DNA from 2 places in the Streptomyces sp. NPDC013457 genome. Region 2 is predicted to be linked to the other one. Evidence: riboswitches for the same ligand, from Rfam matches in the RefSeq annotation. Region 2 holds a riboswitch; the other holds the start of a gene.
What was found. Region 2 has a riboswitch for thiamine pyrophosphate ahead of ACF1G2_RS12315 (thiamine ABC transporter substrate binding subunit). Riboswitches for the same ligand answer to the same signal wherever they lie in the genome.

Region 1: it holds a riboswitch for thiamine pyrophosphate, as region 2 does, so the genes downstream of both, thiO (glycine oxidase ThiO) here and ACF1G2_RS12315 (thiamine ABC transporter substrate binding subunit) in region 2, are expected to answer to the same signal.

What each region holds. Positions count from the first base shown of each region.
Region 1 covers NZ_JBICBL010000003.1:278,639-283,218, forward strand. The annotation lists gene ACF1G2_RS10100 (thiazole synthase) at 1-785, opposite strand, end outside; gene thiS (sulfur carrier protein ThiS) at 791-1,039, opposite strand; gene thiO (glycine oxidase ThiO) at 1,036-2,202, opposite strand; TPP riboswitch at 2,200-2,312, opposite strand; gene ACF1G2_RS10115 (hypothetical protein) at 2,364-2,759, shown strand; gene ACF1G2_RS10120 (NAD(P)/FAD-dependent oxidoreductase) at 2,788-4,002, shown strand; gene ACF1G2_RS10125 (Rv2175c family DNA-binding protein) at 4,045-4,410, shown strand; gene thiE (thiamine phosphate synthase) at 4,495-4,580, shown strand, end outside.
Region 2 covers NZ_JBICBL010000004.1:104,971-109,550, reverse strand. The annotation lists gene rlmN (23S rRNA (adenine(2503)-C(2))-methyltransferase RlmN) at 12-1,118, shown strand; TPP riboswitch at 1,148-1,255, shown strand; gene ACF1G2_RS12315 (thiamine ABC transporter substrate binding subunit) at 1,343-2,422, shown strand; gene ACF1G2_RS12310 (ABC transporter permease) at 2,470-4,086, shown strand; gene ACF1G2_RS12305 (ABC transporter ATP-binding protein) at 4,086-4,580, shown strand, end outside.

The DNA.
Region 1 (4,580 bases), on a different contig from region 2:
GGGCGCTCCGGGTCCAGGGCGCCCCGGCCGTCCGTGGGGGAGGAGGCCCGGGCGAAGTGGCGCCGGGGGATGCGGCCCGCCCGGTGGGCCAGCCGGCCCGCCTCCACCGCGTGGCGCATGCCCTCCGCCATCAGGACCGGGTCCTGGGCCCGTGTCACCGCGGAGGCGAGCATGACCGCCGAGCACCCCAGCTCCATCGCCTGCGCCACGTCCGAGGCGGTTCCGGCCCCCGCGTCCAGGATCACCGGCACGCCCGCGGACTCCACGATCAGCTCGAAGTTGTGCGGGTTGCGGATACCGAGCCCGGAACCGATCGGCGAGCCGAGCGGCATGACCGCCGCGCAGCCCACGTCCTCCAGCTTCCGTGCGAGGACCGGGTCGTCGCTGGTGTACGGCAGGACGGTGAAGCCGTCGTCCACCAGCGTCTCCGCCGCTTCCAGCGTCTCGACGGGGTCCGGCAGCAGGGTCCGCTCGTCGGCGATGACCTCCAGCTTGATCCAGTCGGTACCGAGCGCCTCCCGGGCCAGGCGGGCGGTGAGGACGGCCTCGCCCGCCGTGTAGCAGCCCGCGGTGTTCGGCAGGACGCGGATCGAGAGCCGGTTCAGGACGGACAGGACCGAGCCCTGGACGGTCGGGTCCAGACGGCGCATGGCGACGGTCGTCAGCTCGGTGCCGCTGACGGCCAGCGAGCGTTCGAGCACGTCGAGGCTGGGCGCCCCGCCGGTTCCCATGATCAGCCGCGAGGAGAACTCCGTACCGCCGAGGAGGAAGGTGTCGTCGGACACGGCGCTCAGCCTCCCTGCACGGCGGTGAGGATCTCGACCCGGTCGCCCTCGACGAGGACGGTCGCGGACCACTGGCTGCGCGGCACGACGCTCTCGTTGACCGCCGCGGCCACGCCCGACGGCGCGGCCGTCAGCGTCGCCACCAGCACGTCGAGGGTGGTGGGCCCGGCGAGGACACGCGCCTCGCCGTTGACGGAGACGTTCGCCGGGCCGTTCGCCGACGTGCCGGTCGGGCTGTTCGTCGAGACGTTCATGCGGGCTGCTCCTGTCGTACGGGGGAGAAGCGGCGGGGAGTGAAGGGGCGGGCCTCGTCCGGGAGCACGCCCGTGGTGAGCAGCTCGGCCATGACGTCGCCGGTGACCGGCGTGAGCAGGACCCCGTTGCGGTAGTGCCCGGTGGCCAGCTGGAGGCCGGGCAGCGCGGTCGGGCCGAGCAGGGGCGCGTTGTCGGGGGAGGCGGGCCGCAGACCCGCCAGCGTCTCGGTGAGCGGCAGCTCGGTGAGTCCGGGTACCAGCTCGTGGGCGTCCCGGAGCAGCTCGTAGACCCCGCCCGCCGTGACGGTGGTGTCCCAGCCCAGCTCCTCGCTGGTCGCGCCGACCACCAGCTCCCCGCTCTCGCGGGGCACCAGATAGACGTGGCTGCCGCGGACGACGGCGCGGACGGTCCGGGACAGGAACGGGGCGAACGCGGGCGGCACGGTGAGCCGCAGCACCTGACCCTTCACCGGGCGTACGGGAGGCAGGACGTCCCGCGGCACGCCGGCGAGCCGCCCGCTGAGGCTGCCCGCGGCCAGCACGACCTGCTCCGCGGTGAGCTCGGAGCCGTCCGTGAGCACCACGCCCGTGGCCCGGTCCCGTACGACCGTCAGCCGCTCGGCGAGGTCCAGGTGGAAGACCACCCCGGCCCGCTCGCAGGCGGTGACCAGCGCGGCGGCGAGCCGGCGCGGATCGACCTGGTGGTCGCCGTCGACCCGGAGCCCGCCGCGCACGCCCGGCGCCAGCATCGGCTCCAGACGCCGGCAGTCGCGCCCGCTGAGCCACTCCGACTCCAGGCCGCAGCGGATCTGCAGGGCGTGCAGCTCGCGCAGATGCGCCCGGTCGTCGGCGTCGAGGGCGACGGCGAGCGTGCCGGAGGCGCGGTAGCCGACGTCCTGCCCCGTGGTGTCCCGGAGTTCGGCGACGAACTCCGGATAGCGGCGCGCGGAGGCGAGGTTGAGGGCGAGCAGCGTCTCCTCGCCGTAGTGGAGTTCGGTGACGGCGGCCAGCATCCCGGCCGCCACCCGGGCGGCCCCGCCGCCCGGTTCGGGGTCCACGACCGCGGCGCCCAGCCCGCGCTGCGCGGCCCGCCAGGCCGTGACCAGGCCGATGATTCCGCCTCCGACGACGAGAACGTCCGAGGTACTGCGTGTACGCGACATGGGCGTCCAGCCCCTCCCTTCGCCGGCATGACCCGGATCAGGTTCGTACGGTCGGAGGCCGGTCAGCCTCCCTCTCAGCCCGGTGCGTCCGGGCTCCCGCGAGTGCTCTACGTTGACGGTCAGCGTAACCCCCGCCCCCGACGCCCAGTAAGGGAGCCTCCGTGACCCGCCCTCCCGTCTCCCGCCACCACCCTGGACCGACGGGCTCCGCCCCGGCCTCTCCGTCTCTCGACGGACTCGTCCTCGTCCCCGTCGCCGACCAGGCGCCCGGCCAGGTCGGGACGCGCACCAAGTTCACGTACCACGAGGAGGACGGCCGGATCTGGGCCGAGTACGCGGGCGGGGACGTGGTCCGCGGGAATCTCGTCGGCACGCGCGCGGGGGACCGGCTCGACTTCCGTTACGTGCAGTTGAAGAGGGACGGATCGACCTCTTCCGGGCATTGCGTCTCCACCGTCGTGGAGCTGCCCGACGGCCGCGTTCGACTGGAGGAGAGCTGGGCATGGGAGTCCCAGGAGGGCTCCGGCACCAGTGTCGTGGAGCAGCGGCCTTCCTGATGGTGCGTCAGATACGTAAGGTGATCGGGTGAGCGAGCAGAAGCAGGCACAGCAGCGGGTCGTCGTCGTGGGCGCCGGGATGGCGGGGGTGCAGACCGCCGTCGCCCTGCGCGAGCAGGGCTTCACCGGCGCGGTCACCCTCATCGGGGCCGAGCCCCACCAGCCCTACGACCGCCCGCCCCTCTCCAAGGCGGTCCTCCTCGGCAAGGCCGAGGACTCCGCCTTCGACGTCGACTTCGAGGCGCTCGCCATCGAACTGCGCCTCGGCCTCGACGTGACCGGGCTGCGGGCCGGCGCCCACGAGGTCGACACCGAGGCCGGGCCCGTCCCGTACGACGTCCTGGTCGTCGCCACCGGCGCCGAACCCGTCACCCTCCCCGGCACCGAGGGCGTGCCCGGGGTCCATCTGCTCCGCACCCTCGACGACGCCGCCCGACTCAAGCCCGTCCTGGAGCGGCGGCACGACATCGTGGTGGTCGGCGCCGGCTGGATCGGCGCCGAGTTCGCCACCGCCGCCCGCGAGGCGGGCTGCGCGGTCACCGTCGTCGAGGCCGCCGACCGCCCGCTCGCCGGTGCGCTGCCCGTCGAGGTCTCCGCCCCGATGGCCCGCTGGTACGAGGAGAGCGGCGCCCAACTCCTCACCCACGCGCGCGTGGACCGGATCGAGCCCGGCACGGTGCACCTGGCCGACGGCCGGCGGCTGCCCGCCGACGCGGTCGTCGTCGGCATCGGCGCCCGGCCCGCCACCCGCTGGCTCGCCGGCTCCGGCATCGCCCTCGACGCCGACGGCTCCGTCACCGCCGACGACCGGCTGCGCACCTCGCTGCCCGACGTGTACGCCGTCGGCGACTGCGCCTCGTTCCCCTCCGCCCGCTACGGCGCCCGGCTCCTGGTCCACCACTGGGACAACGCGCTCCAGGGCCCCCGTACCGTCGCGGCCGACATCATCGGCGAGACCCCCGGGGTATACGACCCGGTGCCGTACTTCTGGTCCGAGCAGTTCGGCCGCTTCGTGCAGTACGCCGGACATCACGCCGGAGACTCCGAACTGGTCCACCGAGGGGATCCGGCCGAGCCCTCCTGGTCCGCGCTGTGGCTGCGCGACGGCGCCCTGGTGGCCCTGCTCGCCGTCGGCCGCCCCCGCGACCTGGCCCAGGGGCGCAAGCTGATCGAGTCCGGCGCGCGGCTCGACCCGGAGCGCGCCGCCGACTCCACCGTCCCCCTGAAGGCGGCAGTCCTGTAGGCCCGACTACCGGCTGTCAGTCCGGGATGGCAGGCTTGTCCCGTGACCGAGATTGACGCAAAGACCGATGCTCTCGTCCCCGCCTGGCTCTACCTCCCCGACATCGCGGAAATGCTCGACGTCGAGGTGACGCGCGTGCGGCAGCTGGTCAAGGAGGGCCAGCTCATCGCCGTGCGCCGCGGCGAGAACAAGGCGCTCCAGGTGCCCGCCGCCTTCATCGACGGCGACAAGGTGGTCAAGGGGCTCTCCGGGACCCTGACCCTCCTGAGGGACGACGGCTTCTCCGACGAAGAGATGCTGGAGTGGCTTTTCACTCCCGACCCGACCCTGCCGGGCACGCCCGCGCAGGCCCTCAGCGAGAATCGCGGCACGGAGGTGAAGCGCCGCGCCCAGGCGCTCGCCGTCTGACGCACCGAAGACACCACAAGGAGTCCCCGGGGGCCGGGTCCGCCCGGCCCCCGGGGTCACCGCACTCAACGGGGGGAAGCACCCATGTCCACGTCTCGCGCGCAGCTCGCCGACGCCCGGCTCTACCTCTGTACGGACGCCCGCCGGCGCCAGGGCGACCTGCCCGCGTT
Region 2 (4,580 bases):
CTGGTACCACCATGCCCAAGCCCGGAGAACTCACTTTCGTCGCCCCCCGCGGAGCCAAGAAGCCGCCGCGGCACCTTGCCGACCTCACGCCCGCCGAGCGCAAGGAGGCCGTCGCCGCGATCGGCGAGAAGCCGTTCCGCGCCAAGCAGCTGTCCACGCACTACTTCGCGCGGTACGCCCACGACCCCGCCGAGTGGACCGACATCCCCGCCGCCTCCCGCGAGAAGCTGCAGGGTGAGCTGCTGCCCGACCTGATGTCCGTGGTCCGGCACATCTCGTGCGACGACGACACCACCCGTAAGACCCTGTGGAAGCTGCACGACGGCACGCTCGTCGAGTCCGTGCTCATGCGCTACCCCGACCGGGTCACCATGTGTATCTCCTCACAGGCCGGCTGCGGGATGAACTGCCCGTTCTGCGCCACCGGGCAGGCCGGCCTCGACCGGAACCTGTCGACCGCCGAGATCGTGCACCAGATCGTCGACGGGATGCGCGCCCTGCGCGACGGCGAGGTGCCCGGGGGGCCGGCGCGGCTCAGCAACATCGTCTTCATGGGCATGGGCGAGCCGCTCGCCAACTACAAGCGGGTCGTCGGCGCGATCCGCCGGCTCACCGACCCCGAGCCGGACGGGCTCGGCCTGTCGCAGCGCGGCATCACGGTCTCCACCGTCGGTCTCGTGCCCGCGATGCTCCGCTTCGCCGACGAGGGCTTCAAGTGCCGGCTCGCCGTCTCGCTCCACGCGCCCGACGACGAGCTGCGCGACACCCTCGTGCCCGTCAACACGCGCTGGAAGGTCCGCGAGGTCCTCGACGCCGCCTGGGAGTACGCCGAGAAGTCCGGCCGCCGGATCTCCATCGAGTACGCCCTGATCCGCGACATCAACGACCAGGCCTGGCGGGGCGACCTCCTCGGCCGGCTGCTCAAGGGGAAGCGGGTCCATGTGAACCTGATTCCGCTGAACCCGACGCCCGGATCGAAGTGGACCGCGTCCCGGCCCGAGGACGAGAAGGCCTTCGTCGAGGCCATCGCCGCCCATGGCGTCCCCGTCACCGTCCGTGACACCCGCGGGCAGGAGATCGACGGCGCCTGTGGACAGCTCGCGGCGTCGGAGCGCTGACCTTGTAGTCTGTGCTCGAACACATCTCCATATTCCGACAGGGGAGCGCCACAGCGCTGAGAGTGCGGTCACCGGACCGCAGACCCTCTGAACCTTGCCCAGGTCATTCTGGGTAGGAAGTTCGGTCGCAACTCGAGCTGTTGCGCCCTGCCCACCTTCGGGTGGGCAGGGCCGCGTCTCTTCCTGGTCACACCCAGGAGGAAATTTCAGTGAGCACCAAGAAGATGGCCGCGGCGGCGATCGCCGCCGCGCTGGGCGTCACCACCCTCGCCGCCTGCGGCACCGACGACGTCAGAGGCGCGGCGGGCAAGAGCGGTGAGCCCGCGCCGAAGACCGTGACCCTCGTGAGCCACGACTCCTTCAACGCCTCCAAGGAGGTCCTGGCGGAGTTCACCAGGCAGACCGGCTTCACCGTCAAGGTCCTCAAGAGCGGCGACGCCGGCGTGGCCGTGAACAAGGAGATCCTGACCAAGGGCTCCCCGCAGGGCGACGTCTTCTTCGGCGTCGACAACACCCTGCTCTCCCGCGCGCTCGACAACGGCATCTTCGAGCCGTACGAGGCCAAGGGCCTGGACGCCGTCGCCGCCGAGGCGAAGCTCGACAAGGAGCACCGGGTCACCCCGGTCGACACCGGCGACATCTGCGTCAACTACGACAAGAAGTACTTCGCCGACAAGAAGCTCGCGCCCCCGCAGACCTTGGACGACCTGGCCAAGCCGGAGTACAAGGACCTGCTCGTGGTCGAGAACCCGGAGAAGTCCTCTCCTGGCCTCGGCTTCCTCCTCGGCACGGCCGCCCGCTACGGCGACGACGGCTGGCAGGACTACTGGAAGAAGCTCAAGGCCAACGGCGTGAAGACCGTCGACAGCTGGGAGCTCGCCTACAACCAGGAGTTCTCCGGCTCGGCCGGCGGCCAGAAGGCCAAGGGAGACCGGCCGCTGGTGGTCTCGTACGCCTCCAGCCCGCCGGTCGAGGTCCTCTACTCCGAGCCGCAGCCGAAGGACGCGCCGACCGGCGTCTCCACCGGCACCTGCTTCCGGCAGATCGAGTTCGCCGGGCTGCTGAACGGCGCGAAGAACCCCGAGGGCGGCAAGGCGCTGATCGACTTCCTGATCTCGAAGAAGTTCCAGGAGGACATGCCGCTGCAGATGTTCGTCAACCCGGTCACCGAGGGCGCCCAGCTGCCCGAGCTGTTCACCAAGCACGGTGTGGTCGTCGACAAGCCGCAGACCATGGCGCCCGAGAAGATCGCCGAGAAGCGTGACCAGTGGATCCAGTCGTGGTCCTCGCTCGTCCTGAAGTAGCCCGTAAGCGGTCCGACCGCCGGGGGAGCGCGGCGCGGCTCGGCCTGATGGCCGTGCCCGTCGCCTTCTTCGCGCTCTTCTTCGCCTGGCCCGTCGCCTCGATCGTCGAACGCGGGCTGCGGGCCGACGGCGCCTGGCGGTTCGACCGGTTCGGCGAGACGCTCAGCCGGCCGGAGATCCTCGACGTCCTCTGGTTCACGCTCTGGCAGGCGCTCGCCTCCACCGCGCTGACGCTGCTGATCGCACTGCCCGGCGCGTACGTCTTCGCGCGCTTCGACTTCCCCGGCAAGGGGCTGCTGCGCGCCGTCGTCACCGTGCCCTTCGTGATGCCGACCGTCATGGTCGGTACGGCCTTCCTGGCGCTCGTCGGACGCGGCGGGCTCCTCGACGAGCTGTGGGGCGTGCGCCTGGACACCACCGTCTGGGCGATCCTCCTCGCGCACGTCTTCTTCAACTACGCCGTCGTCGTCAGGACGGTCGGCGGCCTGTGGGCGCAGCTCGACCCGCGCCAGGAGGAGGCCGCTCGCGTCCTCGGCGCCTCCCGGTTCACCGCCTGGCGGACCGTGACCCTGCCGGCGCTCGCTCCCGCCGTCGCCGCGGCCGCGCTGATGGTGTTCCTGTTCACCGCGGGATCCTTCGCCATCGTCCAGATCCTCGGCGGACCGGCGTACTCCACCCTGGAGACGGAGATCTACCGGCAGACGGTCGACCGCTTCGACCTGACGACGGCCGCCGTCCTCACCCTCGTCCAGTTCGTGGCCGTCGGCGTCGTCCTCGCCGTGCACGCCCGGACGGTACGGCGCAGGGAGACGGCCCTGAAGCTCGTGGCGCCCGAGCAGACCGCGCGGCGGCCCAGTGGCTTCGGCCAGTGGGCGCTCTTCGGCGGCGTCCTGGTCTCCATCGTCCTGCTGCTGGTGCTGCCCCTCGCCGTGCTCGTCGAGCGGTCCTTCGACACCCCGGGCGGGTACGGGCTCGACTACTACCGGGCCCTGCAGTCCGTCGACCCGTCCGGCACCTTCCTGGTGCCCATGGTGGACACGATCGGGAACTCTCTCCGGTACGCCCTGGTCGCCACCGCCTTCGCCCTCGTCATCGGCGGCCTCGCGGCGGCCGCCCTGACCCGGCGGGCCGGCCGGCTGGTGCGCGGTTTCGACGCGCTGCTGATGCTGCCGCTCGGGGTCTCCGCCGTCACCGTCGGCTTCGGCTTCCTGATCACGCTCGACGAGCCGCCGTTCGACCTGCGGGCGAGCTGGATCCTCGTGCCGCTCGCGCAGGCGCTGGTCGGTGTCCCCTTCGTCGTACGGACGATGCTACCCGTCCTGCGTGCCGTCGACGAACGGCTGCGGGAGGCGGCCGCCGTGCTCGGCGCCTCGCCGCTGCGGGCCTGGCGCGAGGTCGATCTGCCGCTGGTGCGACGGGCCGTGCTCATCGCTGCCGGGTTCGCCTTCGCGGTCTCCCTGGGCGAGTTCGGCGCGACCGTCTTCATCGCCCGGCCCGACAATCCGACCCTGCCCGTCGCCGTGGCCCGGCTGCTCGGCCGGCCCGGCGAGCTCAACTACGGTCAGGCCATGGCCCTTTCGACGATTCTGATGGTGGTGTGCGCGGTGTCCCTGCTGCTGCTCGAACGGCTCCGCGCGGGCCGGACCGCCTCCGGGGAGTTCTGATGCTGCACATCGAGGGCGCGACCGTACGGTTCGGGGAGCGGGCCGCGCTCGACTCCGTGGACCTGGAGGTGGCCGACCACGAGATCGTGTGCGTGCTCGGGCCGAGCGGCAGCGGCAAGTCGACACTGCTGCGGGCCGTCGCCGGACTCCAGGCGCTCGACGGCGGGCGGGTGCTGCTCGACGGCACCGACCAGACCGGGGTGCCCGTGCACCGGCGCGGCGTCGGGCTGATGTTCCAGGACCACCAGCTCTTCCCCCAGCGGGACGTGGGCGGCAACGTCGCCTTCGGGCTGCGGATGCACGGGGTGGAGCGGGTCGAACGGGACGCGAGAGTAGGGGAGTTGCTGGAGCTCGTCGGACTGCCCGGGGCCTCCGGGCGGGCCGTCGCCTCGCTCTCCGGCGGCGAGCAGCAGCGCGTGGCGCTCGCCCGGGCGCTGGCCCCCCGCCCCCGGCTGCTGATGCTGGACGAGCCGCTGGGTCAGCTCGATCGCGGC